Regions from separate parts of the Rhodoferax potami genome, predicted to be linked through region 2. Evidence: predicted binding sites of a transcription regulator. Region 2 holds the regulator's gene; each other region holds the start of a gene.
What was found. Region 2 encodes sigma-54, which starts transcription at its own class of promoters, with help from an activator protein. Its sites were predicted from a motif close to TGGCANGNAANCTGCTTT; they were not measured.

Region 1 (7,720 bases), 590 kb from region 2:
CAACCTTTGAATTCAGGGTTTGCTACGGTCGCCGGGGATTCCCAAGGGCTGGGAGCGTTTCACGCTGCAATCAAGGTGCTTTCTGGCGCCGCATCCGGGCGGGAAGTACCGCTTACGAAAGTAGTCACCACCATTGGAAAGCCGGGTGTTGCGGTTGCCGCGATTACCCGCCGCCAACAAGGTTTTGTGGTGCACCATGTGGAAGGTGCGGGTAATCCAACTTTGAACGGTGCTCCTATCGGGGCTGCGCCACTTCCCTTGAAAAATGGGGATTTGGTGGAGTTGGCAGGGACCCAGATGCAATTCATATTGCATTGAATAGCCTCGCACACAAAATCCCTTGCGCGCACTAACGCCTGAGAGGTGAATTCCATCTATCGGCATCGAGCCCGTATCGCGGTCACTCTGGTGCCGTTTGTTTTTGCAGTGCTTCACCTTTTAGGGGCACTGGAAATCGGCGCACTTCACCGGTTAGATAACCTCATTTACGATGCGCGTCTTCGGTCCACGATGCCACGGACGATCGACGACCGTATCGTCATCGTCGATGTAGATGAAAAGAGTCTGGCTGAAATAGGACGCTGGCCATGGAGTCGTGCTGTACTCGCCGACTTGGTCGATAAGCTATTTGACAAGCACGACGTAGGCCTACTTGGAGTCGATGTTGTTCTCGCTGAGCCAGACACTAGTTCAGGGCTTCAGCATCTGCGCTCGCTGGCTGCGAATGAGCTCAAAGACAATCCGGCTTTTGCCGAGCAGGTGGATCGGCTCGCACCAAGTCTTGATTTCGATGCGAGGCTTGCAACCGCTTTAACAAACAGGCCGGTAGTTCTGGGCTATTTCTTCTCTGACGCGCCGGCGTTTCGCTCGGGAGGCGCGCTGCCTGCCGCAGTTTTTACAGGGGCGGACCTTGATGGTCATTCCGTGATGGCGCCTGAGTGGTCAGCGTTCGGGGCAAACCTTGCCGTGTTCTCAAGTGCGACTCCACTGGCGGGTCATACCAATTCTTTTACCGATGCGGACGGCGTTGTCAGGTCCTTGCCGCTCGTTGCACGCTATGGTGATGCGTACTATGAGTCTCTCTCTCTCGCCATGTTCCGTGCGCTGACAGGGGCGCCGCAGGTTAAGCCTTCATTCTCTAAAGAAAGTGTTTTGCCCAAGGCATATCGCGGCCTTGAAAGCTTGGAGCTCACTAAAGAGGGAAAGAGTCTTGTGCTGCCCGTTGACAATCGTGGCGGAGCGCTCATTTCATTCCGAGGCCCCGGCGGACCGGCTGGTGGGTCTTTTCGCTACGTGTCTGCGGTAGACGTACTTAACAACACGCTCCCCCCTGGAATGCTTCAAAACAAAATTGTGCTGCTTGGTACAACTGCGCTGGGTTTGTTTGATATGCGGGTGACGCCGGCCGGAGAAACCTACCCTGGGGTTGAAACACATGCGAGTGTTTTGTCCTCCATGCTGGATGGGCGCTTGAAAGTAAAGCCTGATTATGCGTTCGGGTACGAGTTCATCATGCTGTTGAGCGCCGGCTTGATGCTTGCTTTTTGTTTGCCTCTGCTTTCGGCGTTCAAAGCAGTGCTGCTGAGTTTTGCAATGCTCGTTGTATTGGTCGCCTCCAACTTCTGGCTCTACGATGAGTTTGGCTTGGCATTGCCGCTGGCGACGTCGCTGGCGATGACCGTGACTGCTTTCGCGCTGAACATGAGCTATGGATATTTTGTCGAAAGCCGTTCAAAGAGAGAGTTGGCGAACCTGTTTGGTACCTATGTACCTCCAGAGTTGGTAGATGAAATGGTTCGGGATCCAGACAGTTACACCATGCAGGCCACCAGCCGTGAGTTGACGGTCATGTTTTGCGATATGCGTGGTTTCACACGGATGTCAGAGTCTATGGAGCCGATCCAATTGCAGTCCATGTTGACTGACATATTCAGTCGTATCACTACTGTCATCCGGGCCAACAAAGGCACAATTGACAAGTACATGGGCGACTGCGTCATGGCCTTTTGGGGGGCACCAGTCGAGGCGGTGGATCACGCCGTCTTGGCAGTTAAGTGCGCCGTGGAAATTGAGCATATGCTTCAAACACTAAATACGGAACACCGAGCGCGAGGCGTCCCTGAGATCGGCGTCGGGATCGGCATCAATACGGGGCTCATGTGTGTCGGTGATATGGGGTCCGAGATGCGGCGCAGTTACACCGTGATTGGCGATGCAGTAAACCTTGGTTCCCGTTTGGAAGGACTGACCAAGATTTACGGCGAGAGCATCATCGTGAGTGAAACCACAAAAGCGCTCATTCCTGAGCTCGCTTGGCAAGAGCTAGACAAGGTTAGGGTGAAGGGCAAAGAGCAGTCCGTAACGATTTGGACCCCTTGGACCCAATCCTCTGTGTCGGATGCCGCTTTAAGCGGGGAGTTGGCGTTGTGGCATGAATTCTTGGCCCACTATCGTGTGCAATCGTGGGCGGCCGCTGAGAGGGTGCTGTTGAACTTGTTGGACGTTGCCGGTACCAAACCTTTATATAGCTATTACGCTGCCCGGATCGCAAGTTTAAAACTGTTACCGTTTGATCCGGAATGGGACGGAAGCACGCAGTTCGGGTCCACTTAAAGGGATATCTGTTCCTTTTGCCGTTTAGCCGTCGTTGGCTGTTCATGCTATTTGACTATCCGAAAAAGAAAGAAGCACTTCCATGAATCATTCGCAGCCGGGAGAGGGGAGTTCCTCGTTGAGTGAGCAGGCTTTTTACGACTCACAAAAGCAGCCCGTTAAAAAACGCGGAATGACGTTCGAGGCACTGTTCTATCGGCAATTGCATCAGGTAACGGCGCGTATTCACGACACGGTCCAACTCGAGCAAATCATGCTCGAAACCAGCCAAGAGATATGCAAACTGCTCAATGCGGATCGACTCACCTTGTACGCAGTAGCGGATGATGGTGTTTCTATAGTCTCAAAGATAAAGACAGGCCTCAATACAAGCAAGGAATTGAAGCTACCAATCTCTCCGCAAAGCCTTGCTGGTTACGCGGCCTATAGCAGGACCATCCTCAATCTGCCGGATGTATACAACGAAGAGGCGCTGCGCAAGATACACCCGTCCCTCAACTTCTTAAAAGAAGTGGACAAGCGCTCCGGCTACCGAACCAAGCAGATGATGGTTGCGCCAATTCTCGACGGTAACGTTTTGCATGGCGTTCTGCAGGTCATCAATAGCAAGAGCGACGAACCCTTCGGAGAGTTAGAACTTGATGGAGTGACAGAGCTCTGCAAAACGCTTGCCACCGCCATCCGACAACGGGTGGCCACCCAAGAGAGTCGACCAAGACGTGAGCGCACTCGCTATGACAGTCTAGTGAATGCCGGTTTGTTGTCGGATATCGATCTTCAACAACTTGCACAAGAAGCACGCGACGAAGGTGAACCGCTTGAGCAGCTCATCATCAGCCGCACGGGTTTGTTGCCGAGTCAGGTTGGCGCCGGTTTGGCGCAGTTTTTCGGAGTGGTCTATGAGCCGCGTAGCAGCGCTCGCATTCGTTCGGAGGCATTGCATGGGCCTCTAAAACGCGAGTTTCTCGAGGAGCAGGGCTGGGTTCCTCTTGAGGAGTCGCCTGAAGGTTTGGTGATCATGTGTCTTGACCCCGAAGCGGTAAAAGGCTCGAGAGTGGTGCCACAAGTTTTTCCGCGGATTAGCAAGTTTGCGTACCGGGTGACAACACAAATAGAGTTTATCGAGACGCTTTCGCAACTATTTGGGGCGACTGCGGACTCCAGCACAATTGATCAATTACTCGCCGATATGGACGGTGGGCCTATTGAAGATTCCGGTAATGATGAGTCACTAGAGTCTGCCGCTGCAGACAATGAACTGGTGAAGTTCGTTAACAAAGTCATTATTGATGCCTATCATCAGAAGGTCTCGGATATACACATTGAGCCCATGCCGGGCAAATTTAAAACCGGTATCCGCTTTCGGATCGACGGAAGCCTCGTCCCTTACGTCGAGGTACCCGCCCACTTTCGCCAGGCGATGGTCACGCGCCTCAAAATTATGTGTGACCTCGATATTTCGGAGCGTCGAAAACCTCAAGATGGGAAAATAAAATTTAAAAAGTATGGCCCGCTAGATATTGAACTTCGTGTCGCAACTATTCCCTCTGCAGGCGGGGTCGAGGATGTGGTGATGCGGATATTGGCTGCAGGTGAACCAATACCGTTAGAAAAACTGGGTTTGACTGCGCACAATAAGACCAGACTAGAGGCAACAGTCAGCAAACCGTATGGTTTGTTTTACGTATGTGGGCCAACGGGCTCGGGAAAGACTACTACGTTGCACTCCATATTGAAGTTTCTTAACACGCCAGATACCAAGATATGGACCGCAGAGGATCCTGTAGAAATTACGCAAAAAGGTTTGCGCCAAGTCCAAATCAACAAGAAAGCCGGAATCGACTTTGCGCTGGTGATGCGGGCCTTTCTCCGTGCGGACCCGGACATCATCATGGTCGGCGAATCGCGAGATAAAGAAACCGTGTCCATGGGCGTAGAAGCCTCGTTGACCGGCCACATGGTGTTCTCCACCCTGCACACTAACTCTGCGCCCGAATCCATTACCCGCCTTTTAGATATGGGCATGGACCCCTTCAATTTTGCAGATGCCTTGCTGGGCATCTTGGCTCAACGCCTTGCCAAGAGGCTGTGCGATTGCAAGGTGGCGTATGTGCCGACTGACGATGAATTGCGGTTGTTCTGTAAAGAGTACGCCGAAGAGTTGCGGAATACGGATGCATGGAAAAGCGATTACGAGTCGGAGACCCAAAAACTGATTCGGCAATGGATGGATGCTTATAGCGATGGCGGACCCTTAAAGCTCTACAAAGCTGTCGGCTGTGAGAAGTGCAATAAAACCGGCTACAAAGGCCGGGTGGGTCTGCATGAACTGATGGTCGCAGACGACCATCTCAAGAAGCTCATCCAAGAGCGTGCGCGAGTGGCCGAACTATTCGCTAGCGCAGTCCAAGGGGGGATGCGCACTTTAAAGATGGATGGAATGGAAAAAATCTTGATGGGCCTCACGGATCTCAAGATGGTGAGGCAAGTCTGCATCAAGTGACGGAAGTGACAATCTTGTCACTCGATGCACCCAGTCTCTATCGGCGCGAGCAAAAATGTCACCTTGGCAATATGTTTTGGGTATTTGTTCACAGAATTAGACCCTTAGCGGCTTGGCATGAAAGCTGCACCTACTCAAGCCTCTTTTCTTAAACCGGAGTTTTTATGAAGCGTTCCATTCAAAAAGGTTTTACCTTGATCGAACTGATGATCGTCGTGGCGATTATTGGTATTTTGGCTGCGGTGGCTTTGCCTGCTTATCAAGATTACACTGTGCGCGCTAAAATTACAGAGGCCACTTCTATGGCGTCTACTGCCAAAACCGCCATTGGACTTGCCTTCAATGAAGGCACTATGTATGCGTCTTCTACCGCAGACACCAACGAATCTTTTGGTTTGGCTTCGGCAACGGCCATTACCAGCAAGTATGTAACTTCAGTTACTGCTGCTTCCTCATCTACGACATCTGCGACAGTGAGTGTAGTGATGAAGGGTACAGGGAACACTTCCGTTGATGGCGGAACTATCGTATACACAGCAACTTGCGTCCAGGGTGCCCAATGTTCTTGGGCTGTCTCTAGTACATCTATTCCTGCCAAGTTTTTGCCAAAAACTTGATTGATCATTAATTTGTCCTATATAAAGGCCGCATTGCGGCCTTTATTTTTATATGCTTAGATTGCTAACTCATGTATTGGTAATACTTTTGGCGATGGCTAGCTTTATGCAGCCATTTCATAGTATTCCTTGGCCCAGTGCGTTGAATGAAGGTGCTGCATTAGTCCTAGGATTGTTTGTATCAAGTGTTGCATTACTTCGAAATATTTCAGCAAAGATCGAAGTAACTAAATTTGAACTAGTACTGCTGCTAGTGCTTGTTGTGCACAGTGCCATTCTCTCTACTAGTGAATTTCAAAGAAGTATGCTTCCAGTGATGTTGGTCGCTGGTATTGTATTGTGCTGCCTTAAAATGCCTGCGCCGGATAATGGGGTTATCCACAGTTTGTTTGTGAGCATTTTCGTGGCGGGTGTTGCTTCCTGTCTTTTTGGGATAGGTCTTTGGCTTGGTATTTTTCAAGATTATGAGAGCTATCAAGTCTGGATGAGTCACGCTGATCCTGGTAATCCATTGATCGGCAATTTGTCCCAGCCAAATCAGATCGGAACACTTATCTTGTGGTCGATCGTTGTCTCGCTTTATTATTTTGAACAAACCAATAAATCTGAAAGTGCGAAGAAGGTGAAGTGGGTATTGGGTGGTGGGGTGGTGTTTGCTGTCTTGTTAATGGCGATTGGTGTAGCCTTAACGCAATCCCGAACCGCATTGCTTAATATGGTTCTTATTACTTTAATTGTTTTAACATTTCGAGCCCACTTTGATTTCCGTACGCGCGTCTTGATTGGTCTTGCTTTGGTTGTGGTTGTGGTTGTTTCAGCCAGCTTGCCATATTTAAAAAGTGCCATACTAGGGATTGAAAATACAGCCATCATGGGAGGAAAAGCGTTTACTGACCGCCCTAGACTAATCGCATACAGCATTTTTTTGGATGCAATCTCGAATGAATGGGCTCTGGGTTATGGTGTGGGTGGAGTTGTGTTTGCAAATATCGAAAACATCCTCCCCGAGAATCCGTTGAATATGTATTTTGGTCATTCACACAATATATTCATTGATATATTTGTATGGTTTGGTATTCCTATTGGATTGCTTGTCAGTGCTTTTGTAATATGGAGATTGTGGAGGTTGGTGATACAGGTTAAGACTAAAGAGCAGATGGCTATCCTCGGGATGTTTTCGGTTGTTCTTGTACATGCACTCCTTGAGTATCCCCTGCACTATGCTTATTTCTTGGTTCCTTGTGCTATTTTTTATAGATTCTGTAAAGTTCCTTCATCATCTTCAGGATATCTGATCTCGACCAGTTGGATATTTTCTTGTTGGGTTTTGTCGCTGACTGTTTTTTATGTCGTGGCGAAAAATTATCTAGATGTTGAGCAGGATATTCGTCAGGCTAAACTGCAAATGGCCATTATGGGTGCTCCAGTTCCAGCGCCTCCGGATTATGAAAATAAGATTGTTGAGTTGAAGTATCTGAATGTAGCTATGCGGGCTGATGTGAAAAAGCCACTCTCGCCACACGAGAGAGCTGCGTACGACTACATAGTTGGGGTTTATCCTACGAAGTCATTTTTAAATAACTATATAAATTTACTTGTTCAGGATGGTGATCTCGCGGGAGCCCAGCTTTGGACCTTCAGGCGGGATTCGCTGTATACGAAATAGGCCTATGATGGCTCCATCGCATGTCTGGTTTGAAGTACCATCTTTCGCATCTCTCTATGAGGCTAAATTTTTGGCTCCAGTTTAAATCGCTTTGGGCTTTATATTTTTTAGGTTGTTCTGCTTTGGCAGGACAAGATATGAGCCTTCGCGAGGATTTGACTTCCTTGTCGGTAGTGCATGAGCGACTTCTGGGCGACCGTATAGCGCGCGATCTATATCGCGACCCTGATTTTTTGGATGATGCTGCCATTGCAGACTATCTCCACTCTATCTGGCAGCACTTGATGAATGCTGCACGGCAGCGCGGAGACATTCCGGCGG
Region 2 (7,720 bases):
CCGGCTTTATCAACATTCGCCTCAAGCCCGCTGCAAAGCAAGAAGTGGTGCGCGAAGTGCTGGGCCAAGGCTTGCGCTTTGGCTACCAGGCGGACAGCGGCAAGCCGGTGTTGGTGGAGTTTGTGTCGGCCAACCCCACCGGTCCGCTGCACGTGGGCCACGGCCGCCAGGCGGCGCTGGGCGACGCTATCTGCAACCTGTTTGCCACCCAAGGCTACAAGGTGCACCGCGAGTTTTATTACAACGACGCCGGCGTGCAAATCGAAACGCTCACCAAGAGCACCCAACTGCGCGCCAAGGGCTTCAAGCCGGGCGACACCTGCTGGCCCACCGACCCCGACAACCCGGAGAGCAAGGCGTTTTACAACGGCGATTACATCCAGGAAATTGCCAACGATTTTCTGGCCTGTGCGACCGTCAAGGCCGACGACCGCGAGTTCACCGCCAATGGCGATGTAGAGGATTACGACAACATCCGCCAGTTTGCAGTGGCCTACTTGCGTAACGAGCAAGACAAAGACCTGCAGGCCTTCAATCTGCACTTTGACCAGTACTACCTTGAGTCCAGCCTGTACACCAGCGGCCGTGTCGAAGCGGCAGTGAACAAGCTGGTGTCCAACGGCAAAACTTATGAACAAGACGGCGCGCTGTGGCTCAAGAGCACTGACTACGGTGACGACAAAGACCGCGTCATGCGCAAGAAGGATGGCACCTACACCTACTTCGTGCCCGATGTGGCGTACCACATTGCCAAGTGGGAGCGTGGCTTCAGCAAAGTGGTGAACATCCAGGGCACCGACCACCACGGCACGATTGCCCGGGTGCGCGCCGGGCTGCAAGCGGCCGATGTAGGCATTCCCCAAGGCTACCCCGACTACGTGTTGCACACTATGGTGCGCGTGGTCAAGGGCGGTGAAGAGGTCAAGATCAGCAAGCGCGCGGGCAGCTATGTGACGCTGCGCGACCTGATTGAGTGGACCAGCAAAGACGCAGTGCGCTTCTTCCTGCTGAGCCGCAAGCCGGACACCGAATACACCTTCGATGTGGATTTGGCAGTGGCCAAAAACAACGACAACCCTGTTTACTACGTGCAGTACGCCCACGCACGCATTTGCTCGGTGCTGGCGAGCTGGGGTGGCGATGTGGCCCTGCTCAAGGGGGTTGACCTGTCAGCCCTCGAGAGCCCGCAAGCCCAGGCCCTGATGCTGCTGTTGGCCAAGTTCCCTGAAATGCTGACCGCCGCTACTGAGGGCGAGGCGCCGCATGACGTGACTTTCTACCTGCGCGAATTGGCGGCCAGCTACCACAGCTACTACGATGCCGAGCGCATTCTGGTGGATGACGAGGCGGTCAAACTCGCGCGCCTGGCGCTGGTCGCTGCGACTGCACAGGTGCTGCACAATGGCCTGGCGGTGCTGGGCGTGAGCGCTCCGCAGAAGATGTAATTTCTCTGAGAAAGCAAGGCATGAAGAACGAGCGTGGCGGAACTCTGGTCGGGTTCATCGTAGGCGTGGTGGTGGGCTTGGGCGCAGCGCTGGCGGTGGCGGTTTACGTCACCAAGGTGCCTGTGCCTTTTATGAACAAGAGCAACAGCCGCAGCGCCGACCAGGATGCTGCCGAGACCCAGAAAAACAAAAACTGGGACCCGAATGCGCCGATGTACGGCAAAAACCCGGCCGGAGCTGTGCCTGCTACCAGCGTGCCGGGACTTGCCGCTTCGAGCCCGAGTGCGCCGAGCAAAGTTACCGAAGCGAAGCCGGCAGTAACTGACGCAAAAACGGATGCCAAATCCGAAGCAAAGTCAGAGGCTAAGTCGGATACCAAGGCCGACGCCAAAACAGCCGGCAAGCCGGATGCCAAAGCAGACCCCAAAGCCTCTGCCGATCCTTTGGGTGATCTGGCAAAGGCCAAGGTGGCAGCCTCAGAGTCGGAGGTGTTCTCTTTCTGGGTGCAGGTGGGCTCGTTCCGTACTGCCGAGGATGCAGAAAGCCAGCGTGCCAAGCTTTCGTTGAGCGGTATTGAAACCAAAATTTCTGAGCGCGAGCTATCGGGCAAACCGGTGTTCCGGGTCCGGGTCGGTCCTTTCGAGAAGAAAGAGGATGCGGACAAGGCCAAGGAAAAGATGGACAAAGCCGGTTTGGAAACAGCGCTGGTGCGCGTGCAGCGCTGAGCCAGAGCGGGAACTTTGGGCGCGGTGCTTGCTCACACAGCGCCTCTATGGAGTCTTTTTGATATGAAACGTCGTGCATTTACCCATGTCGCTGCTGGCGCCGCCTTGAGCGCCGCCGGAACCTGGTTTTCTTTGGCCCAAGCCCAAGCGAAAAAGCCAGAGGCCGGTACCGACTATCAGGTGGTAGATCCCCGCGCGCCGGTCGAGGCGCCCGCAGGAAAGATCGAGGTGGTGGAGTTCTTTTGGTACAACTGCCCGCACTGCAACGCGTTTGAGCCGGCATTGCAGGCTTGGACCAAAAATCTTCCCAAAGATGTGTCGTTCCGCCGTGCGCCGATTGCTTTCCAGGAAAGCTTTGTTCCCCAGCAGCGCTTGTTTTACACACTCGAGGCCATGGGCCTGGTGCCCAAACTCCACGCCAAAGTGTTTGCCGCCATCCATGTGGAAAAGCAAAACCTGGCGCGGCCCGAGGCCATCGTGGAGTGGATCAGCCAACAGGGCGTGAACCGGGAGCAGTTTGTGGCCCAGTACAACTCATTCACAGTAGCGACCAAGGCCGGCAAGGCACTGCAGTTGCAAAACGCCTACAAGGTGGAAGGCGTGCCGGCCCTCGGTGTGGCGGGGCGTTTTTATACCGACGGCTCTATGGCCGGTAACATGCAGCGGGCCTTGCAAGTGGTCGATACATTGATCGCCGACCAGCGCGCAGGACGCGGCTAATACCCCAGCCCTGCACTAGGCAAACCTGTGGCGCTTGGCCTCAGGTGCGGGGCTAGAATGAATTTTTATTTACCCTTGAGGAGTCTGTCGTATGTCTAGCCAGAAGTTCCGTTTGGTCACCCGTAGCGATTTCGATGGCTTGGTGTGCGCCGTTCTCCTCAACGAGTTGGACTTGATTGACGACATCAAGTTCGTCCACCCCAAGGACATGCAGGACGGCAAGATCGAGGTCTCTGACCGCGATATCACGACCAATCTGCCCTATGTGCCGGGCGTTCACTTGGCGTTTGATCACCACGAGTCTGAGACGCTGCGCAACACCGGCGAGCGGCCCAATCACATCATCCTCCCGCATGCCGATTCGGCGGCCCGCGTGGTCTATGACCACTACGGTGGCGCCAGCCGCTTTCCGGCACGCTTCTACGACATGATGGAGGCGGTGGACAAAGGCGACTCTGCCCGCTTCAGCCACGATGAAATCATGAATCCCACAGGCTGGGTGCTGCTGAATTACCTGATGGATTCGCGCACCGGCCTCGGCCGATTCCGCGAGTTCCGGGTCAGCAATTACCAGCTGATGATGGACTTGATCCAGTACTGCCGTCACCACGGTATCGAGCAGATCCTGCAGCTGCCGGACGTGGTCGAGCGGGTCGAGCTCTATTTTGAGCATGCGGCCAAAGCCAAGGAGCAGCTCTTGCGCTGCTCTACCGTGCACGGCAATCTGCTGGTGCTGGACTTGCGCAATGAGGACATCATTTACGCAGTCAACCGGTTCATGGTGTACGCCTTGTTCCCGGACACCAATATTTCCATCCACGTGTTGTGGGGTCTGCAAAAACAAAACACCGTGTTTGCGACCGGTAAATCGATCACCAACCGCAGCTCCAAAACCCATGTTGGCGAATTGATGCTGAGCTACGGCGGCGGCGGTCATGCCAATGCCGGCACCTGCCAAGTGGATAACGCCCAAGCTGCCGAAGTGCTGCAAGCACTGATCCACAAAATTAACGCAGACGGCTGAGTACGGCGGGGGCAGGAGCCGTGAAGTGCTCGGTACAATGAGCCGAGCGCTCTTCGAGCAAGTTTCGTGCCCCTATGAAAAAAATTGTGTTGTCCCTGTCGGTTCTGCTGGTCTTGTCGGGCCTTGTGGGCAGCGTTCGCGCCGAAAAAGCGGACCGCAATAAGCCCATGAATGTGGAGTCCGATGCTTTGCGTTACGACGACCTCAAACAAGTCAGCATCTTCACGGGCAATGTCATCCTCACCAAGGGGAGCATCCTGATCCGCGGGAGCCAGATCGAGGTTCGCCAGGACCCCGAGGGCTACCAATTCGGCTTGGTGACCGGCTCACCGGACAAGCAGGCCTTTTTTCGCCAGAAGCGCGACGGCATCGATGAATACATCGAGGGCGAAGGCGATACGATCGAATACGACGGCAAAGCCGACACCGTGCGCTTCATCAAAAAAGCCCAGATGCGCCGTTTGCGCGGCGCAACGCTGGCGGACGAGGTAACCGGTGCGGTCATCCTCTATGAGAACCTGACCGACCGTTTCACAGTCGATGGTGCGCCCAAGACAGCCGCAGCCCCTGCAGGGCGGGTGCGTGCCATGTTGACACCCAAGCCCGAGCGGGGCACTGCGGCGTCGGCGGCCAGTGGTGCTGAACTCAAAGTTACGCCCCAAATCGAGAAGGTCGGCCAGTGAACGACCTCGTCAAAGACACCCCGGACAGCAGTGCCGGGCGGCTCGAAGCCCGCCATCTGCAAAAGTACTATGGCAAGCGCCAGGTCGTGAAAGATGTGTCGCTGGCGGTTCGCACCGGTGAGGTAGTAGGTTTGCTGGGCCCCAATGGCGCGGGTAAAACCACCTCGTTTTACATGATCGTGGGTTTGCTGCGAGCCAGTGCGGGCGACATCACCATCGACGGCCAAAGCATCGAGCACATGCCGATTCACCGCCGTGCCCGTCTCGGCTTGGGCTACTTGCCGCAAGAAGCCTCCATCTTCCGCAAGCTCAATGTGGAAGACAACGTGCGCGCCGTGCTGGAGCTGCAGCGCGACGATGCCGGAGCGCCTTTGAAGTCCGATGAAATCGAACGCCGGCTGACCGATTTGCTGCAAGAACTCCGGGTGGAGCATTTGCGGGAATCGCCCTCGCTTGCCTTGTCCGGAGGGGAGCGGCGCCGTGTGGAAATCGCCCGGGCATTGGCGACCCGGCCCCGCTTTATCTTGCTGGATGAGCCTTTTGCGGGTATCGACCCGATCGCGGTGATTGAGATCCAACGCATCATCAACTTCCTGAAGGCCCGCGGTATCGGCGTGCTGATCACCGACCACAACGTGCGTGAGACATTGGGCATTTGCGACCACGCGTACATCATCAGTGACGGGCATGTGCTGGCAGAGGGTACGCCCTCAGAGATCGTGAATAACGCCGATGTGCGCCGGGTGTACCTCGGTGAACATTTCAAGATGTAGATGAAACAAGGTCTCTCGCTCCGAGTTTCGCAGCACCTGGCACTCACGCCCCAGCTGCAACAATCCATTCGCCTGTTGCAGCTCTCCACCCTGGAGCTCAGCCAGGAAGTGGAGCAAATGCTGGATGAAAACCCGTTTCTGGAGTTGACCGAAGAGCGTGCCGAGCGCGAGGACTTCGGGCTCGATACGGTCGATGCCACAGTGAGCGAGGGCGATCGATTGAGCGAGCAAGAGCCTGATTTTGCTATCAATTCTGTAGCTGAATACGCAAGTAGTACCAGCGCTAGCGGCTCCAATGAGGAAGAATCCTCCCCCTTGTCTAGTAGCGACGAACCCAGCTGGGAGGGCGACGGAACGACCGAAATGACCCCGGACGATGGCGAATGGGGCGTTGACGCGAAGGCCAAAGCCAACAACCTCGACGACGACGAGCAGAAAGACGCCACCGAACTGGCGCGCTCGGGCGAGTCATTGCAGATTTTTTTGCACCGCCAGGCGGCGGGCCTGCGCCTGAGCCCTGAGGATGCAGCGGCCCTGCGGTTCTTGATCGAGTCCCTGAACGACGACGGTTACCTTGAAGAGCCGCTGGCGGAATTGGCCCAAAGCCTGCACCCCGGTGACGAAGAGCAGCTCCACGAACTGGTGCACCACTTCACCGTCGCACGGGGCTTGTTGCACAGCCTGGAGCCGGTGGGGGTAGGCGCGCGTGACTTGGGCGAGTGCTTGCGCCTGCAGATCCAGGCCCTGTTGCAAACCGCGGATGACGATGGCGAATGGGCCCGTATCGAGGTGTTGCAGGTTGCGTTGGCGATTTGCCAACAGCCCATGGAGTTGTTGGCCCGCCGGGACATCAAGCGTCTGGTGCAAGCCGGCGTCGGGAGCGACGCGCTGGTGCGTGAAGCCATTGCCCTGATTGCCCGCCTGGAGCCCAAGCCCGGCCGCCGTTTTGTGGATGTCGAGCGCAACATCGTGGTGCCCGATGTGCTGGTCGTGCCGATCGGCAGAGTGGGTGGCGCCGCCAAGTTTCGGGTGCAGCTCAACCCCGATGTGATGCCGCGGCTCAAAGTCCACGACATCTATGCCAATGTGCTGCGCAACCACAAAGCCAGCTCCAGCCATGCCGGGCTGCAGCAGCGATTGCAGGAAGCACGCTGGTTCATCAAAAACATCCAGCAGCGCTTCGACACGATTTTGCGGGTCAGCACCGCCATCGTCGAGCGACAAAAGAATTTCTTCACCCACGGTGAGCTGGCCATGCGCCCTCTGGTGCTCCGTGAAATTGCTGACGAGCTGGGCCTGCACGAGTCCACCATCAGCCGCGTCACGACCGCCAAGTACATGGCCACGCCGTTCGGCACCTTTGAGCTGAAATACTTTTTCGGCTCCGGCCTGGGCACCGAGAGCGGTGGCAATGCGTCCAGCACCGCGGTGCGGGCGCTGATCAAGCAATTTATTGCCTCCGAGAGCCCTAAAAAGCCCTTGAGCGATAACCAGATTTCCGACATGCTCAAAGAGCAGGGCATTGAATGCGCCCGGCGCACCGTGGCCAAATACCGCGAGGGGCTGAAGATTGCCCCCGCCTCACTCCGCAAAGCGCTATGAACCAATTGACTCTTTTTCTCCCCTGCGCTGCTGGCGTGGAGGACTTTCTTGCCCCCGAAATTTTGCAGATCACCGGTCTGCCCCCTGGCTGTATCACCAAGCAACGCGGCGGCGTAGCCGTGCGCACCGGGTTTGAGCATGCGATGCTGCTCAACCTCTACAGCCGCCTGGCCCAACGGGTGCTGGTCTTGGTGTCGTACACCGAGTACCGCAGCGAGCAGGACTTGTACCGTGCCGCCATGCAAGTGGCCTGGGAGCGCTGGTTCACGCCGCGCGAAAGCATCAAGGTCGAGGTCACGGCGCAGCACAGCCCCTTGACCTCGTTGAACTTTGCCGCGCTGAAGGTGAAAGACGCAGTCTGCGACCGCTTCCGCGAAGTGGCGGGCGGCGTGCGCCCGGATGTGAACACCCAGTGGCCAGATGTACGCATCTTCGCCCACCTGACCACCGACAGCTGTTCGCTCTATATCGACACCTCGGGTGAGCCCCTATTCAAGCGCGGCTGGCGCGAAGACAAGGGCGATGCGCCGCTCAAAGAAACCCTCGCCGCCGCCATGATCGCCGCTAGCGGCTGGGCCTCGGGCGACGCCGATTTGCTGCCCCTCTATGACCCCTGCTGCGGCAGCGGCACGGTGGTCATTGAAGCGGCCCAAATTGCCTGCAATATCGCAGCAGGCTCGCTGCGCCGCTTCGCGTTTGAGAAGTTCAAGCCCTTCCGCTCGGAAGAGTGGGCTGCTATGAAAAAAGA
Region 3 (7,720 bases), 1.7 Mb from region 2:
GCCGCATTGGAGAACTGCACAGACGCGTCGGCCGTGACCACTGCCACCAAGGTCGCTAGCAGGTCAAAAGAATGGAATCGCTCCATGAGGCTTGTCCGCGGAAAAAGGAAATTAAATAACCGGATCCATGGCTCCGCCCGGCAAGGCGGGCACTTGCCCGGACCTTATTGCTTGGAGCTACTGCCCGGCAAACGACCAAGCTCCCGCCGGATGCCCGCTATGTCACTTTCGTTGCGGGACAGCGCTGCTTTGAGCTCGGAAACCCGATCCAGGTATTTTTGATGATTGCGAGTCTCGGGGCCCAGCTTTTCAGGCTCCCCGTTGTTGTACTCTTTGTTCAGCTCGATCTGACGGGCCTCGGCCTTTTTGAGCTCGGTCTCGAGAATCAAACGGGCATCAGAGTCTTTGGCTTTTTGATCCGCGCTATCGATACGCGGCGCGCTGCTTGCGGGCGGCGCCGATGCCACCTTCACCCCTGGTGCTGCTGCTGCGGGCTTCTGCCCCTGCACCACCGTGACATTGCCGCCCGAGACAAGCTTGCAGGTCTTGGCCTGCGCTTCGGTCACGGTGTTGGTGTACTCATTACCACACCGGTAGATACGCTCCTGCGCCGAGGCTCCTAGCGTCGTGCCGGCGGTCAAGCAAAGAATCAGGAGTGTGGGTTTCATGCTGTGTCAGTAACTACGCTCGGTTTGGTAAGCGCTGTGATTCAGTATCCGTCAAAAAGTGCCCCGGGACAAAGGCCCTGAGTATCCCCGAGGTTCGGGTGGCGATATGTGTCCAAGTGTTCCATAAAAAAAGGACGGCTCGCGCCGTCCTTCTTTGTTCATCACAGTGCTTTGCAGCGCCGGGATTACAGGCTGAAGTACATATCGTATTCGACAGGGTGTACCGACATACGGTAGCGGGTCACTTCCTGCATTTTCAGGTCGATGTAGGCATCGATCATGGAGTCAGTGAACACACCACCCTTGGTCAAGAACGCGCGGTCCTTGTCCAAGTGCTCCAAGGCTTGATCCAAGCTGTGGCACACGGTTGGTACCTTTGCATCTTCCTCGGGAGGCAGATGGTAGAGGTCCTTGGTGGCGGCTTCGCCAGGATGGATCTTGTTTTCCACGCCGTCCAGACCTGCCATCAACAAGGCTGCGAAGCCGAGGTAAGGGTTCATCAATGGATCGGGGAAACGTGCTTCCACGCGACGGCCCTTGGGGTTCGCCACGAAAGGAATGCGGATCGAAGCGGAACGGTTCTTGGCGGAGTATGCCAACTTGACCGGAGCTTCAAAGTGAGGAACCAGACGCTTGTAGCTGTTGGTGCCAGGGTTGGTGATGGCGTTCAGGGCACGTGCGTGCTTGATGATGCCGCCAATGTAGTAAAGCGCGAAGTCAGACAGACCTGCATAGCCGTCGCCAGCAAACAGGTTCTTGCCGTCTTTCCACACGGACTGGTGCACGTGCATGCCGGAACCGTTGTCGCCGTGGTAAGGCTTGGGCATGAAAGTCGCGGTCTTGCCGTAGGCATTGGCCACGTTGTGGATCACGTACTTCTGCAACATGGTCCAGTCAGCGCGCTCAACCAGGGTGGAGAACTTAGTGCCGATTTCGTTCTGGCCAGCGCCCGCCACTTCGTGGTGGAACACTTCAACTGGAATGCCCAAGGATTCAAGGATCAGGGACATTTCAGCGCGCATGTCTTGCGTGCTGTCCACTGGGGGCACTGGGAAGTAGCCGCCCTTGACAGTGGGACGGTGGCCGCGGTTGCCGCCTTCGAGCTTGGAACCGGTGTTCCAGGGCGCTTCGTACTCTTCGATTTCGTAGAAGGTGTTGTTGGGTTCTGTAGACCAACGTACGCCGTCAAAGATGAAGAATTCTGGCTCAGGGCCGAAGTAAGCGGTGTCGCCCATGCCGGAGGCCTTCAAGTAGGCTTCAGCGCGCTTGGCGATGGAACGTGGATCGCGGTCGTAGGACTTGCCGTCAGCAGGCTCCACCACGTCGCAGTTCATGATCAGAGTGGTTTCTTCGAAGAAGGGATCAATGTTGGCAGTACCTGGATCGGGCATCAACAACATGTCGGAAGCTTCGATTCCCTTCCAGCCGGCAATAGAAGAGCCGTCAAACGCGTGGCCGGAGGTGAACTTGTCTTCATCAAAATGCGAGACAGGCACGGTGGTGTGCTGCTGCTTACCACGGGTATCGGTGAAACGGAAGTCAACAAACTTGACTTCGTTTTCTTTCACCATCTTCATCACATCTGCGACGGTCTTGGCCATCAAATACTCCTGTTGCACGGTTGTAAAAAGATTTGCGCTGCAGTTAATGCAGCTTTTGTGCCAAAGCACGCACCAAAGGCATTTCGGCAAACCGCTCTATTTTGCATCGTTAAACGGGCAATTCGAGCACGAAATACGGAAAGTCACGGGTGAGAGCCCAATGAGCGCACCAAAATGCACCACCAAGGTGCAACAAGCTATAGCGCACTTTATTGGTGCAATTTGCTATCGCACCAATTCAGGGCCTAATGACATGTCCAGCGCCTTGAGGCCTGCCAGCAAATCGGCATATGCGGCTGCCATCACAGTGGGATCCCCTTTCACGCCCAATTCGATGTGCCGGCCGTATTGCGGATGGTCCACGCTCGGTAGGCTGAAGACCTTGACCGGATGACTCCGCTCCAGCTGCTCCATGAGCGGGGTCAGCATCGACTCCATGGCACCAAAGACAATCACCGATTGCTCGCGCCACACATCCTGCTGAAACCATTGAGCGCATTGGCTATCGAGAACCCACTCCACCATCGGCCAGGCCATCACGGGGAAGCCCGGCACAAAGTGGACCCGCCCTTGCCCAACGCCGGGATAACTGAAACCCGGAATTTTGTTGTACGGATTGGGTATCAAAGCGGCGCCCTCCGGGAACATGCCCATCTGCAAGCGGTGCACATTGTCTGGGCGCTCGGGCTCATAGGGCAGGCCTTGCTCGCGGGCAACGTCCAAGATGCGCTCTTGGATCAAATCCCGTGCGGCGTCACTGAGCACCAAGGCTTTGCCGGACGCCAATGCAGCGCATTGCCGGGTGTGATCGTCGGGCGTGGCGCCAATGCCACCGAAGGAAAAGACGGTATCGCCCGAAGCGAAGGCCTCACGCAGCGTCGCTGTAATACGCTGCGGATCATCGCCAACGTAATGCGCGTAAGCCAATCGGATGCCACGGGCACCCAGCAATTCAATGATTTTGGCCAAGTGCTTGTCAGCACGTTTGCCGGAAAGAATTTCATCCCCAATGATGATCGCGCCAAACTTCATAAGATCTCCACGTCAACCACATTCAGCGGCATGTCTGGCACCTTGGTTGCAGCCGCTTGCTCTGCACGCAAATATTGCAAGGCCTTCAGACCGAAATGGGTGAACCACAGCGACGAAAAGGCGAACAGCAGGGTGTAGAGCCAAATCGACACCGGAACCAAAATAGGGGCCAAAGCGACCGCGACAAACCCGAATGACCAGACCAGACTAGGGGCCGCACCGAGATAGCCTGCGAATACGCCCATCGCCAGCAAAGGCCAGCGATAGCGTTTGAATAGCTCTTGCCGCTCAGCACGAGAGGCAAAGTCGGACAACGCATCAAAAGCCATGACCCTGTAAGTTAACCAACCCCAAATCAAGGGTGGAATGATCAGCACAAGCGGCGGAATCAACCACAGTGGCAGCGACACCACCAAGGCGAACAATGCAGCCACTGTCGAGCCCAGTGCCCATCCGGCGCTTAACAGAAAAGAGCCGGAGCCTTGCTTGTCGAGCAAGGGGAAGCGGCGCTGAGCGACCAGGCGCACCAGCATGGGGGTCATCAAGGTGGCCACCACCAATAAGCAGGCGACCACGACGAGCGGCGTAAGCACCAGAATCACCAGCAGCGGAACCAACACGGTCTTGAGCTTTCCGGCGCCCATGGATTCGAGCCACGACCACAGCATTTGCAGCCAGTCCATCGACTCCAACAGCAGGTTCACTTGGCTGAGCAGGCTGTCAAGGTAAAAATACCCCAGCCCGGCCGTCACCCCCACCATCAAGACCAGTGGCAGAAACGACCACAAGATGACTTTGGGGTGCAGGCAATAAGCCACGGAACGCCAGAAAGCATCAAGGACGGCGTTCATCGCATCACACCTTGGTTTGCACTGCCACGATTTCGTCGGCATTGAGCCAACGCCAGCCGCCGGGGGGCAAGTCCGCAGGCAGCGACACGCTGCCGATGCTGGAGCGATGCAAGCCCTCCACCCGATTGCTGACAGCGGCCACCATGCGCTTCACTTGGTGGTATTTGCCCTCGGTGAGGGTCATGCGCAGATGGAATTCACTAACCGCTTCGCAAGCGGCAGCTCGGACGGGCTTGGGGTCGTCATCCAGCACCACACCACTCAAAAGCTTGCTGACCTGCTTTTCATCGAGCGGATGCTTGACCGTCACTTCATACACCTTGGGGACATGGTGCTTGGGTGAACTCATCCGGTGAATGAATTTGCCATCGTCGGTCAATAAAAGCATGCCGGTAGTGTCTTGATCCAGCCGACCCACGGCCTGAACGCCCTGCACCGCTGCCTTTTGCGGCCGCAAGCGCAGCGGACTGGGGAGCAAGGTGTAAATGCTGGGGTAGGTCGAGGGCTTTTGCGAGCACTCGGTGCCGGCCGGCTTGTCGAGTATCAAATAGGCGCGTTCAGCGTAGGGCCAGTCGACGCCCTGCACCCGGAAGCGCAACCCTTCCGCTACAAATTCCATAGCTGCTTGCGTAATGGTGACGGGAGCCAGGCCTTGTTCCGGCATATAAACCTGCACAAAGCCTTGTTGGACCAAACCAGCACACACACGGCGGGTGCCAAACCCTTGGGTATAGAGTATTTCCTGTAACTGCATAGACGTAGTATCGCAGTCACTTCCAGTAGACTGCTGTGATTCGATTCCAACCGGGACCTGTGTCATGACAGATGATTTGGTTTTCAGCGATGAACAAGAGGCAGAGCAGACGCACAGCCACACAGCCAAGCCTTGGCAGGTTCTGGTGGTGGACGATGAACCTGCGGTTCACGAGGTCACCAAGCTGGTCATGTCCGATTTCGAAATGGATGGACGACGGCTGGAATTCACCCATTGCTACAGCGCCGCCGAAGCCCGCACCTTGCTGGGCCAGCGCAACGATATTGCCCTGATCTTGCTGGATGTGGTGATGGAGTCTGAGCACGCAGGCCTGGACCTCGCCAAATACATTCGCGAGGACTTGGGCAACCTGAATGTGCGCATCGTGCTGCGCACCGGTCAACCCGGCCAGGCCCCCGAAGAACAGGTCATCCGCGATTACGACATCAACGACTACAAAGAAAAAACCGACCTAACCCGTCGCAAGTTGATTACTGTCTTTTACGCGGGTTTAAGGGCTTATCGGGACTTGATGCGACTTGAAAATGCACGAAGGGGCTTGGTGCGGTCGATAGAAGCCATCAGCGAGGTGGGCGACTCCCACAATTTGCGCAGCTTCGCATCTGCCGTTCTTTCGCAGTTAAACCACCTTTTGGATCTGCAGGGCGAAGGCTTGTGCGCCAGTCGCTTGTCGGCCTACACCGCCAACGCAGGGCATGGCAAGCTGAAGGTACTCGCAGCAACAGATGCATTTTCAGAGCTGATGCTGGAAGATGAAGTAGAAAACCTGCCAGAAGTCGTAAAAACAGCCATATTGCAGTCGCTGGGCGAAAAAGTGAGCCGCCATGGTGAGCGCTATTACGCAGGCTACTTTCGAACCAAGGCAGGCAGCGAGAGCTTGATTTACATGGAGTTTCCGGAGCCGATCACTAGTCAGGCGCGCGAACTGCTCGAACTCTTTTCACGCAATGTAGCCAGCACTTACGACAGCCTGCTGCTGCGGGAAGAAACCCAAAGCACCCAACGGGACACGATCGCCACCTTGGGTGGCGCCATTGAGCGCCGGGGCACAGAGAGCGCCCGCCACATAGAGCGCGTGGGGGAGCTGGCGGCCCTGCTCGCCCGCGCCAGTGGTTGCAGCGATGCGGAGATCGAGATGATCCGGGTCGCCTCGACACTGCATGACGTGGGCAAAGCGGGTATCCCTGATCAGATTTTGGGCAAGCCCGGTCCGCTTTCGGCGGAGGAATGGGCGGTGATGCGAACACATCCGACCCTAGGGCACACCTTGCTCTCCCGATCGAGCTCGCGCTTGCATGCCATGGGGGCCCAAATCGCCCAAGAACACCACGAGCGGTGGGACGGAAGCGGCTACCCGGCCGGCTTGAAAGGAAACGAGATCAGCCTGGTGGGCCGGATTGCAGCCCTGGCTGATGTGTTGGACTCGCTCGTATCTGCCAGCCCCTACAAACCGGCCTGGGATCTCCATCAGGCTTTGGACTATGTGTTCCACGAACAAGGCAAACACTTCGATCCGGAATTGGTGCAGCGGCTCCAAGACCAGGTGGAAGCCGTCAAAGCGCTTTACCAGCAGCCCTGAAAACGGGCGAATAAGCGCGGGTCAATAGTCTGACCAGACCCTCCGTTGGTCTGTGTGGGCCATAGCGCCCGTTGCAAAAGCCCGATAAACTTTGTGAAAAAGGGTCCATCCAGAGACCACACATTCAGGGCGCAGCAATGTTTCTTCATTTTCTTGGCGGACTTTTACTAGGGGTTTGCTTCGTTTACGGGCTCCAAAACTACCGGGCCAAACAACGTCGCAGGATCCCGTCCGTCTGGCCGCTTCAAGTGCGCCGCCTCGTCAACAGCAGAGAGCGCAAAGTGTGGTTGTGGCTTACCAAAGTCATGTTTGACCAACAGGTGCTGATCAAGCTGCCGGTGACCCGCTTCACGATTCCGTCCGAGCAATCAGAAGCCGCGCACTGGTACCGCTTGTTGAACGGTGTTTATTGCACGTTTACCGTGTGTAGCCCGGATGGAACAGTGATCGGGTGTGTCGATGTACCCGGGGCATCCGGGCTTTCGCTGAGCAATCAAACACTGAAACACTCGCTGCTGGAGCAATGTGATGTGCGTTACTGGGTGGTAGACCCCGACAACCTGCCGCACCTGACGCAAATAAGGACTGCTTTTCTCGGCGAACACGCGGCCATGCTGGCGGCAGACAAGCCCCTCGACACCCGCTTCCGGAATATGCGGGAGCATTTGCATGCCGCCGTTCACCGCCGCCGGATGAGCAAGGGCCCGGACCTGACTGATACCGCAAGCAGCCCCCTAGCAAGCCATCCGGAAAGCCGGCTCGCTTCCGGCTGGGAACTCAACTCTTTTGTCACGCCGCTTGATAGCCGGATGGACAAGCTCTGATGCAAGCCTGAGGGCTACAACGCATTCAAGTTGGCGCGCAGACTCCGGGCTTTTTCGAAGAGCGCCTCTTTCTCCTCGGGTTGCATCTTTTCGAGCTGCCGATAGGCCATCCCGATGCGTGGGTTATGGCTCAGCAGTCGGGTGTGCCGATCGTAGAACTCCCAGTAAAGGGCATTGAACGGACACGCGTCAGCCGTGGTTTTTTGCTTTTTGTCGTAGCGACAACCGGCGCAATGATCGCCCATGCGGTCGAGATACGCCGCACTAGACACATAAGGTTTGGTGGCCAGTCCGCCGCCATCCGCAAACTGGCTCATGCCTACCGTGTTGGGTAGTTCTACCCATTCAAAGGCATCGATATAAATGCCCAGGTACCACTGGTGCAATGCA
Region 4 (7,720 bases), 230 kb from region 2:
TGCTGGCACCTCGACGTGCAGGTCGATCCGGTCCATCAGCGGCCCGCTCAGTTTGCCTTGGTAGCGACTCACTTGGTCCGGCGTGCACCGGCAAGGGCGTGCCGCCGCCCCGAGGTAACCGCAGGGGCAGGGGTTCATGGCGGCAATCAACTGGAAGCGCGCAGGAAACTCGGCCCGCCGGGCCGCTCTAGCGATAGTGATGCTGCCGGTCTCCAGCGGTTCGCGGAGGGCTTCAAGCGCCTGGCGCGGAAACTCGGGTAGCTCGTCCAAAAACAACACCCCATGGTGCGCTAATGAAATTTCTCCGGGCCGCGGTGGCGAGCCACCGCCCACCAGAGCGACAGCGCTCGCAGAATGGTGGGGGCTGCAGGTGGGGCGCAGTCCCCAGCGCTGCAAGTCAAAGCGCCCGCACAGGCTGCCGATGGCAGCGCTCTCGAGTGCTTCGTCGGTGTTCAGGTCCGGCAGCAAGGCTGCAAAACGCTGGGCCAGCATGGACTTGCCAGAGCCCGGCGGGCCTACCAATAACAAGCTGTGTCCGCCTGCAGCCGCAATTTCGAGGGCGCGCTTGGCAGCCACTTGGCCTTTGACATCGGCCATGTCCAGCCCGGGGGCGGGGGCTTGCAAGGGGGTGGGCTCCACCCGGACCCAACCGTCCGGGTCTTGCTCCAGGGGGATGCCTTCCGCATCCTTGGCCTGACCGCCCGGCGCGAAGTGGTGCACCACATCCAGCAGGCGCCGGGCACGGATCACCCGGGAGTCGGGCACCAGGGCGGCCTCTTCGGCATTGCCTGGTGGCAGCACCAGCTGGGGGCGGCTGGCTGTTTTCCGAAGTGCCAGCGCCATGGCCAGGGCGCCGCGCACAGCGCGCAATTCTCCGGACAAGGACAGTTCACCCGCAAATTCAAAGCCTGCCAGTGCTTGGGCATCTACCTGTCCGCTGGCCGCCAGAATGCCTAGGGCGATCGGCAAATCCAGCCGGCCGGAGTCTTTGGGCAGGTCGGCCGGTGCCAAGTTAACGGTGATGCGTTTGTTGTTAGGGAACTCGAGGCCACTGTTTTGAATGGCGCAGCGCACCCGCTCACGGGCCTCTTTGACTTCTACATCGGCCAAACCGACCAAGGTGAAGCTCGGGAGCCCGTTGGCCAAGTGCACCTCCACGGTTACTTGAACCGCTTCGAGCCCCAATAACGCGCGACTTTGCACCAAAGACAAGCTCATTTCCCTGATTTCCCAAAAAGGTGCGCAATATCTCGGTGCATTGCGCTGTGGTGCACCATTGCCGTGCAAACTGTTGTTTTGTACAGTGATGTTAGCGGAATCTGCAGAAACTGTGGGGCTTTTTTGCAGAACACCACCGGCGCGCAACTTGGCACGGCTTCTGCTTTATGCCTCTTAGCTCCCGAAAACCTGGCGCGGCAAGCCACCAGGCCCGGACTCTGTCATTAACTATCAAGCTGAGGTGAACACATGAAACTCGTGACGGCCATCATTAAACCGTTCAAGCTCGATGAGGTGCGCGAAGCCTTGTCCGGCATGGGAGTGCAAGGCATTACCGTGACTGAAGTCAAAGGCTTCGGCCGCCAAAAAGGCCACACAGAGCTGTACCGCGGTGCAGAGTACGTGGTCGACTTCCTTCCCAAGGTCAAGATTGAAGCGGCGATTGACGACGCTTTGGTAGAGCGCGTCATCGAAGCGGTCGAGGGCGCCGCCCGCACCGGCAAGATCGGCGACGGCAAGATTTTTGTCTACGACCTGGAACAAGTGGTCCGCATCCGCACCGGTGAAACCGGCAAAGAAGCGCTGTAAATAGAAAGAGAGCACGACATGAAAAAACTTCTCGCCACGCTGGCTCTGGGCTTGAGCCTGATGACAGCCGGTTCTTTTGCGTTGGCCCAAACCGCTGCGCCGGCGGCTGATGCGCCTGCCGCAACCGCTTCTGCCCCTGAAGCTGCAGCGCCTGCTGCTGCGCCCGCACCGGCTGCAGCACCTGCTGCCGCTGAAGCAGCTCCAGCCGCTGCACCAGCACCGGTTCCTAACAAGGGCGACACCGCCTGGATGACGATCTCGACGGCCATGGTCCTGTTCATGACCTTGCCCGGTCTGGCTTTGTTCTACGGCGGCCTGGTCCGCAGCAAGAACATGTTGTCGGTGCTGATGCAAGTGTTCGTGGTTACTGCACTGATCTATGTGTTGTGGGCCATCTACGGCTACACCTTGGCCTTCGGCGGTGACGGTGCCTTCTTCGGTACTTTCGACAAGCTGTTCCTGAAGGGTGTCACCGTGGACTCGGTGGCCGCTACCTTCAGCAAGGGTGTCGTGATTCCTGAGTTGACTTTCATTGCTTTCCAAGCCACTTTTGCGGCCATCACCTGTGCCCTGATCGTGGGTGCCTTTGCTGAGCGCATCAAGTTCTCTGCAGTACTGGCTTTCTGCGTGATCTGGTTCACCTTCAGCTACCTGCCCATGGCACACATGGTCTGGTACTGGGCCGGCCCTGACGCCATCTCCGACGCCGCTTCCCTGGAAAAAGTCGTGGCAGCTGCCGGTTACCTGTGGGGCAAGGGTGCCTTGGACTTCGCTGGCGGCACCGTGGTGCACATCAACGCAGCGGTTGCTGGTTTGGTCGGTGCCTACGTGGTGGGCAAGCGCATCGGTTACGGCAAAGAGCCCATGGCTCCTCACAGCCTGACCTTGACCATGGTGGGCGCTGCCATGCTGTGGTTCGGCTGGTTCGGCTTCAACGCCGGCTCCAACCTGGAAGCCAACGGCCTGACGGCATTGGCCTTCATCAACACTATGTTGGCAACGGCTGCCGCTACGTTGGCCTGGATTACCGGTGAATCACTGTCCCGCGGCAAGGCTTCCATGTTGGGTGCGGCCTCCGGTGCAGTGGCTGGTTTGGTGGCGATCACTCCCGCTTGCGGTTTCGTGGGTCCTATGGGCTCCATCGCGATCGGCTTGATCGGTGGCTTTGCAGGCCTGTGGGGTGTGAACGGTCTGAAGCGTCTCTTGGGCGCAGACGACTCCCTGGACGTGTTCGGTGTGCACGGTGTCTGCGGTATCGTGGGCGCTTTGTTGACCGGCGTGTTTGCAGCGCCTTCCTTGGGTGGCACTGGCGTGTATGACTACGTGGCCAACGCCGTGGGCGCTGAGTACTCCATCGCCAACCAGGTGTGGATCCAGGCGGAAGGCGTGTTGATCACCATCGTGTGGTCGGGCGTGGTGTCCTTCATCGCCTTCAAGTTGGTGGACTTGGTGATCGGTCTGCGCGTCTCTGAAGAAGAAGAGCGCGAAGGTCTGGACATCTCCAGCCACGGCGAAACCGCTTACAACCGCTAAACCCTGAATGCGGCGCAGCGCGCCGCAGTTTCAGACGGGTTTCGAAACCCGCCCCAAACCCGGCCACCGCAAGGTGAGCCGGGTTTTTTGATGGGCGCAGGTGCACAATCCAGCGCAGTTGCAAACAACCCAAGGATTGATTCCTCATGAGTACCCCTTTGACCCTGCGCCATGGCGCATTGCGCTGCGATCTTTGCCCTGCATTGGGCGGTGCGATCGCCGGTTTGTGGTGGCGCGACCTGCCCGTCATGCGCTCCACACCGGGCGCAGAGTTGACCAGCGTGCGCCAGTCTGCGAGTTTTCCTTTGGTGCCGTTTTCCAACCGTATAGGCCATGGGCAATTGCAGTGGGACGGAACCAGCCACCCCCTGATCCGGAACTTCGACCCGGAGCCCCACACGATCCACGGCATCGGATGGGAGCGCCCTTGGGCCGTGCTAGAGAGCACCGAGAACTTGGCCTTGCTCTCCATGGAGCACCGAGCCGATGCGGCCTGGCCCTTTGACTTTGATTGTTCGCAAACCTTTCGCTTGGGCGACGGCACTCTCGATCTCGGCCTGAGCGTGACCAACCAAGGCGCCAGCCCCGCACCAGTGGGGTTGGGTTGGCACCCTTACTTTGTCAAGCGCGCCGGTGCCACGGTGCAATTTGCCGCGACAGGCCGCTGGGAAATGGCCGCGGACAAACTGCCGACCCACCGTGCGCCCCATGCAGGGCTCGATCAATCGACCGACACCCTGACGGTAGACCATTGTTTTGATGGCTGGGGCGGCGCGCTGCACTTGCGCGATGCCCTGATGCACATCACCGTCAGCTCGGCACTCAGCCGTCTGGTGGTCTTCACCACCCCTGAGCGCGACAACATCGCGGTCGAGCCGGTCAGCCACGTCAACAATGCGCTGAACCTGATGGCCACAACTGGCGCCAGCGCCGACAGCCTTGGTGTGCGGGTGCTACAGCCGGGCGAGAGTTGGAGCTGCAGTATGCAGGTCACCGTGGAGGAACAGGTATGAGCTGGCACGCATTGAGTGAAGACCTTTTCGAGCTGGGCGAGTCCCCGTTCTGGCACCCGGCTGAGCAGCAGCTGTACTGGGTGGACATTCCCGGCAAAGCCATTCTGCGGGCCAATATTTACATGGGCACCGTGCAGCGCTGGGACATGCCCAGCGAACCCGGTTGCATTGCCCCTGCAGCCAAAGGCGGGCTGGTGATCGCCCTGCGCGATGGCGTTTTCCGTGCCCACTCGTGGGGCGGAGAGTTGCACCGGATTGCTACCTTGCCGTACGACACCGCGGTCATCCGCGCCAACGATGGCAAGTGCGATGCCTTGGGCCGCTTTTGGGTGGGTACGATCGACGAGCCCAAGGCCGGACGGGCCGCGGAGCTGTTTTCCATCGATTGCCGCTCCGGCGCTGCCGTGGTGCAAAAGCATGCGGGCGATGCGCTGACCGCCAACGGCTTGGCCTGGAGCCCGGACCAGCACACCGTCTACTGGTCGGACACCCCGAACCATGTGACCCACGCGTGGGACTTTGACCTTCAAGCCAACGCCCTGAGCGCCCACCGCGTCTGGCGCCAGTACGAGCCCAAGCCCGCCGGCTGGACCTTCGAGAACACCCACTATGCCGGCCGCCCAGATGGCGCTGCGGTGGATGTCGAGGGCAATTACTACGCGGCCATGTTTGAAGGGCGCCGCATCTGCAAATTTGCACCCGATGGCCGCCTGTTGGCCAGCTGGGAGACGCCGGCCCAGTGCCCGACCATGCCCTGTTTTGGCGGAGAGGACCTCAAAACCCTCTACATCACCACGGCCCGGCACGGACGCAGTGCCGCGGAGCTGGCGCAGTTTCCTTTGTCGGGCGCGGTGTTCTTCATGCGTGTGGACGTGGCGGGTCTGCCGGTGCAGGCCTTCGCGGACTGAGCCTCAAGGCCTAAAGGCCTGAGGGCGGCCTGGCCCGGGGCGGCGGGGACTCAAATTTCCGGCGTTTGGCTGTTCAAAAAATTCACGCCGAAGGGCAGGGGGGCCGCTTACCATTGCCGCCATGTTGCCCCTGCCCGCCGCCATACAGCCCTTTGTTGACCAGATCCGTGCCGCCGCTGCGGACCAGACGCCTCTGCAGATTCGCGGCGGAGGCAGCAAAGACTTTTACGGTTGTCTCCAGCCCGCAGGCCTGCTGGACACCCGCAGCCTGAGCGGCGTGGTCGATTACGCGCCCAGCGAGCTGGTGGTCACAGTGGCCACCGGAACACCGCTCTCCACCCTCGAGGCCCTGCTGGCCGAGCAAGGCCAGTGTCTGCCTTTCGAGCCGCCGCACTATCAATGGTCTACCCGCGTTGCCGGCGCCCCGGCGAGCACCGCCACCGTGGGCGGTTTGGTGGCCAGTGGTTTGGCGGGCCCCGCACGTGCCAGCGTTGGCAGCGTGCGCGACTATGTGCTGGGCTTGAAACTCATCAACGGCCGCGGGGAGTACCTGACCTTCGGCGGCCAGGTCATGAAAAACGTGGCCGGTTACGACGTTTCCCGCTTGATGGCAGGAGCCATGGGCACCCTGGGCCTGATGACCGAGGTCTCGCTCAAGGTGCTGCCCTTTGCCCCCGCCGAAGCCACGCTGGTGTTCCCGCTAGGTCAAGCTGCCGCCCTCGAGCAACTCCACCGCTGGGCCGGCGAGCCGCTGCCCCTGAATGCCAGCTGCTGGGTGCACGACGGGAGCGCGGGTGCGGCGGGTCAAGACTTGTTGTTTGTGCGGCTGCGCGGAGCGGTGGCCGCCGTGGAAGCGGCCTGCCAGCGCATGTTGCGCGAGGTACCGGGCGAGCGCATGGACCCGGTGCAAGCCGCCGCCGATTGGGACCGTTGCCGCGACCAAACGCTGCCCTTCTTTACCGACAGTGCGGCCACCGGTCACGCCTTGTGGCGCTTGTCGGTGGCGCAAACCGCGCCGGTGCTGGACTTGCCTTGGGCGCAGTTGATCGAGTGGCATGGCGGTGTGCGTTGGCTCTGGGCGCCGCTGCAAGCCGGGCCCCAATTGCAGACCGTGGCCCGCGCAGCCGGTGGTAATGCTATGGTTTTTGTAGCTGGAGCCGCAGACGTTACCGGGGCCAAGTGCCAATTCCGCTCTGATGTTCCGGGGCAGGCCGCTTTGCTCAAACGCCTCAAGGCCGCGTTCGATCCGGCCGGTATCTTCAACGCCGGCAGGCTTTACCCGGACTTCTGACGCCGGGCGCCACTCACCACACCTTATGCAGACCCAACTCGCCCCCGAATACCAGAACACCGCGGACGGCCAAGCCGCCGAGGCCATTCTGCGCAAATGTGTCCATTGCGGTTTTTGCACCGCAACGTGCCCGACTTACCAGCTGCTCGGCGATGAGCTCGATGGCCCGCGCGGCCGCATCTACCTGATGAAGCAGGTGCTGGAAGGCCAGGAGCCCACGCGCGCCACCCAGATGCACCTCGACCGTTGCCTGACCTGCCGCAACTGCGAAAGCACCTGCCCCAGCGGGGTGGACTACGGCCATCTGGTCGACATCGGCCGCAAGCTGGTGGATGCCAAAGTGCCCCGGCCCGCGGGCGAAAAGGCCTTGCGCTGGGCGCTGAAAGAGGGGCTGCCTTCCCCCTGTTCGCCCCGGCCATGAAGTTGGGCCAACTGGTGCGCCCGCTGCTGCCCCAAAGCCTGAAAAACAAAGTGCCGGCGCCGCAGGATGCCGGCCAATGGCCTGACCGTGAGCACCCGCGCCAGGTGTTGATGCTGGCCGGTTGCGTGCAGCCCAGCATGTCGCCCAATATCAACAGCGCCACGGCCCGGGTGCTGGATGCAGCCGGTATCCAGCCCTTGCTGGCACCTGCTGCAGGGTGCTGCGGCGCAGTCAAATTCCACCTCAACGACCAAGACGGCGGCAAGGCGCAAATGCGCGCCAACATCGACGCCTGGTGGCCCTATGTGCTGGATGGCGTCGAGGCGCTGGTGATGAACGCTTCCGGTTGCGGTGTCACAGTCAGAGAGTACGGCCATATCCTGCGCGATGACCCTGCCTATGCCGCCAAGGCGGCGCGCATCAGCGCCCTCACACGCGACCTGAGCGAGCTGTTGCCGGAGTGCCTGCCGCGACTCAAACCCCTGATCCAGCTGGATGTCAGTACCCCGGCGCTGGTGTTTCACCCGCCCTGCACCCTGCAGCACGGCCAAAAACTCAAAGGCGGTGTCGAGTCGCAGATGGCGGAGCTCGGGTTTTCGGTGCGGGTTGCCAGCAATGAGTCGCACCTGTGCTGCGGCTCGGCCGGTACCTATTCGGTGCTGAACCCCGAGATCTCTTACCAGCTGCGCGACCGCAAGCTGGGCCATCTGGCGCCGGCCGACAACGAGGTCATCATCAGCGCCAACAT

Region 1: RAE19_RS10265 (pilin) is a predicted target of sigma-54. The motif match lies at 5,230-5,247, and genes of this name have one in related genera.
Region 3: glnA (type I glutamate--ammonia ligase) is a predicted target of sigma-54. The motif match lies at 2,315-2,332, and genes of this name have one in related genera.
Region 4: glnK (P-II family nitrogen regulator) is a predicted target of sigma-54. The motif match lies at 1,368-1,385, and genes of this name have one in related genera.

What each region holds. Positions count from the first base shown of each region.
Region 1 covers NZ_JAVBIK010000001.1:2,139,013-2,146,732, forward strand. The annotation lists gene RAE19_RS10250 (FHA domain-containing protein) at 1-318, shown strand, start outside; gene RAE19_RS10255 (CHASE2 domain-containing protein) at 364-2,613, shown strand; gene RAE19_RS10260 (ATPase, T2SS/T4P/T4SS family) at 2,696-5,116, shown strand; gene RAE19_RS10265 (pilin) at 5,281-5,733, shown strand; gene RAE19_RS10270 (PglL family O-oligosaccharyltransferase) at 5,828-7,399, shown strand; gene RAE19_RS10275 (M48 family metalloprotease) at 7,420-7,720, shown strand, end outside.
Region 2 covers NZ_JAVBIK010000001.1:1,545,160-1,552,879, reverse strand. The annotation lists gene argS (arginine--tRNA ligase) at 1-1,445, shown strand, start outside; gene RAE19_RS07365 (SPOR domain-containing protein) at 1,466-2,170, shown strand; gene RAE19_RS07360 (thiol:disulfide interchange protein DsbA/DsbL) at 2,234-2,890, shown strand; gene RAE19_RS07355 (exopolyphosphatase) at 2,982-3,914, shown strand; gene lptA (lipopolysaccharide transport periplasmic protein LptA) at 3,989-4,597, shown strand; gene lptB (LPS export ABC transporter ATP-binding protein) at 4,594-5,370, shown strand; gene rpoN (RNA polymerase factor sigma-54) at 5,371-6,972, shown strand; gene RAE19_RS07335 (THUMP domain-containing class I SAM-dependent RNA methyltransferase) at 6,969-7,720, shown strand, end outside.
Region 3 covers NZ_JAVBIK010000001.1:3,217,337-3,225,056, reverse strand. The annotation lists gene glnL (nitrogen regulation protein NR(II)) at 1-86, opposite strand, end outside; gene RAE19_RS15555 (hypothetical protein) at 165-668, opposite strand; gene glnA (type I glutamate--ammonia ligase) at 854-2,269, opposite strand; gene RAE19_RS15545 (competence/damage-inducible protein A) at 2,495-3,301, opposite strand; gene RAE19_RS15540 (EI24 domain-containing protein) at 3,298-4,152, opposite strand; gene RAE19_RS15535 (16S rRNA pseudouridine(516) synthase) at 4,157-4,906, opposite strand; gene RAE19_RS15530 (DUF3369 domain-containing protein) at 4,971-6,506, shown strand; gene RAE19_RS15525 (hypothetical protein) at 6,755-7,330, shown strand; gene RAE19_RS15520 (cryptochrome/photolyase family protein) at 7,345-7,720, opposite strand, start outside.
Region 4 covers NZ_JAVBIK010000001.1:1,773,104-1,780,823, reverse strand. The annotation lists gene RAE19_RS08515 (YifB family Mg chelatase-like AAA ATPase) at 1-1,218, opposite strand, end outside; gene glnK (P-II family nitrogen regulator) at 1,468-1,806, shown strand; gene RAE19_RS08505 (ammonium transporter) at 1,825-3,339, shown strand; gene RAE19_RS08500 (aldose 1-epimerase) at 3,486-4,352, shown strand; gene RAE19_RS08495 (SMP-30/gluconolactonase/LRE family protein) at 4,349-5,260, shown strand; gene glcE (glycolate oxidase subunit GlcE) at 5,382-6,551, shown strand; partial or broken gene glcF (glycolate oxidase subunit GlcF) at 6,577-7,720, shown strand, end outside.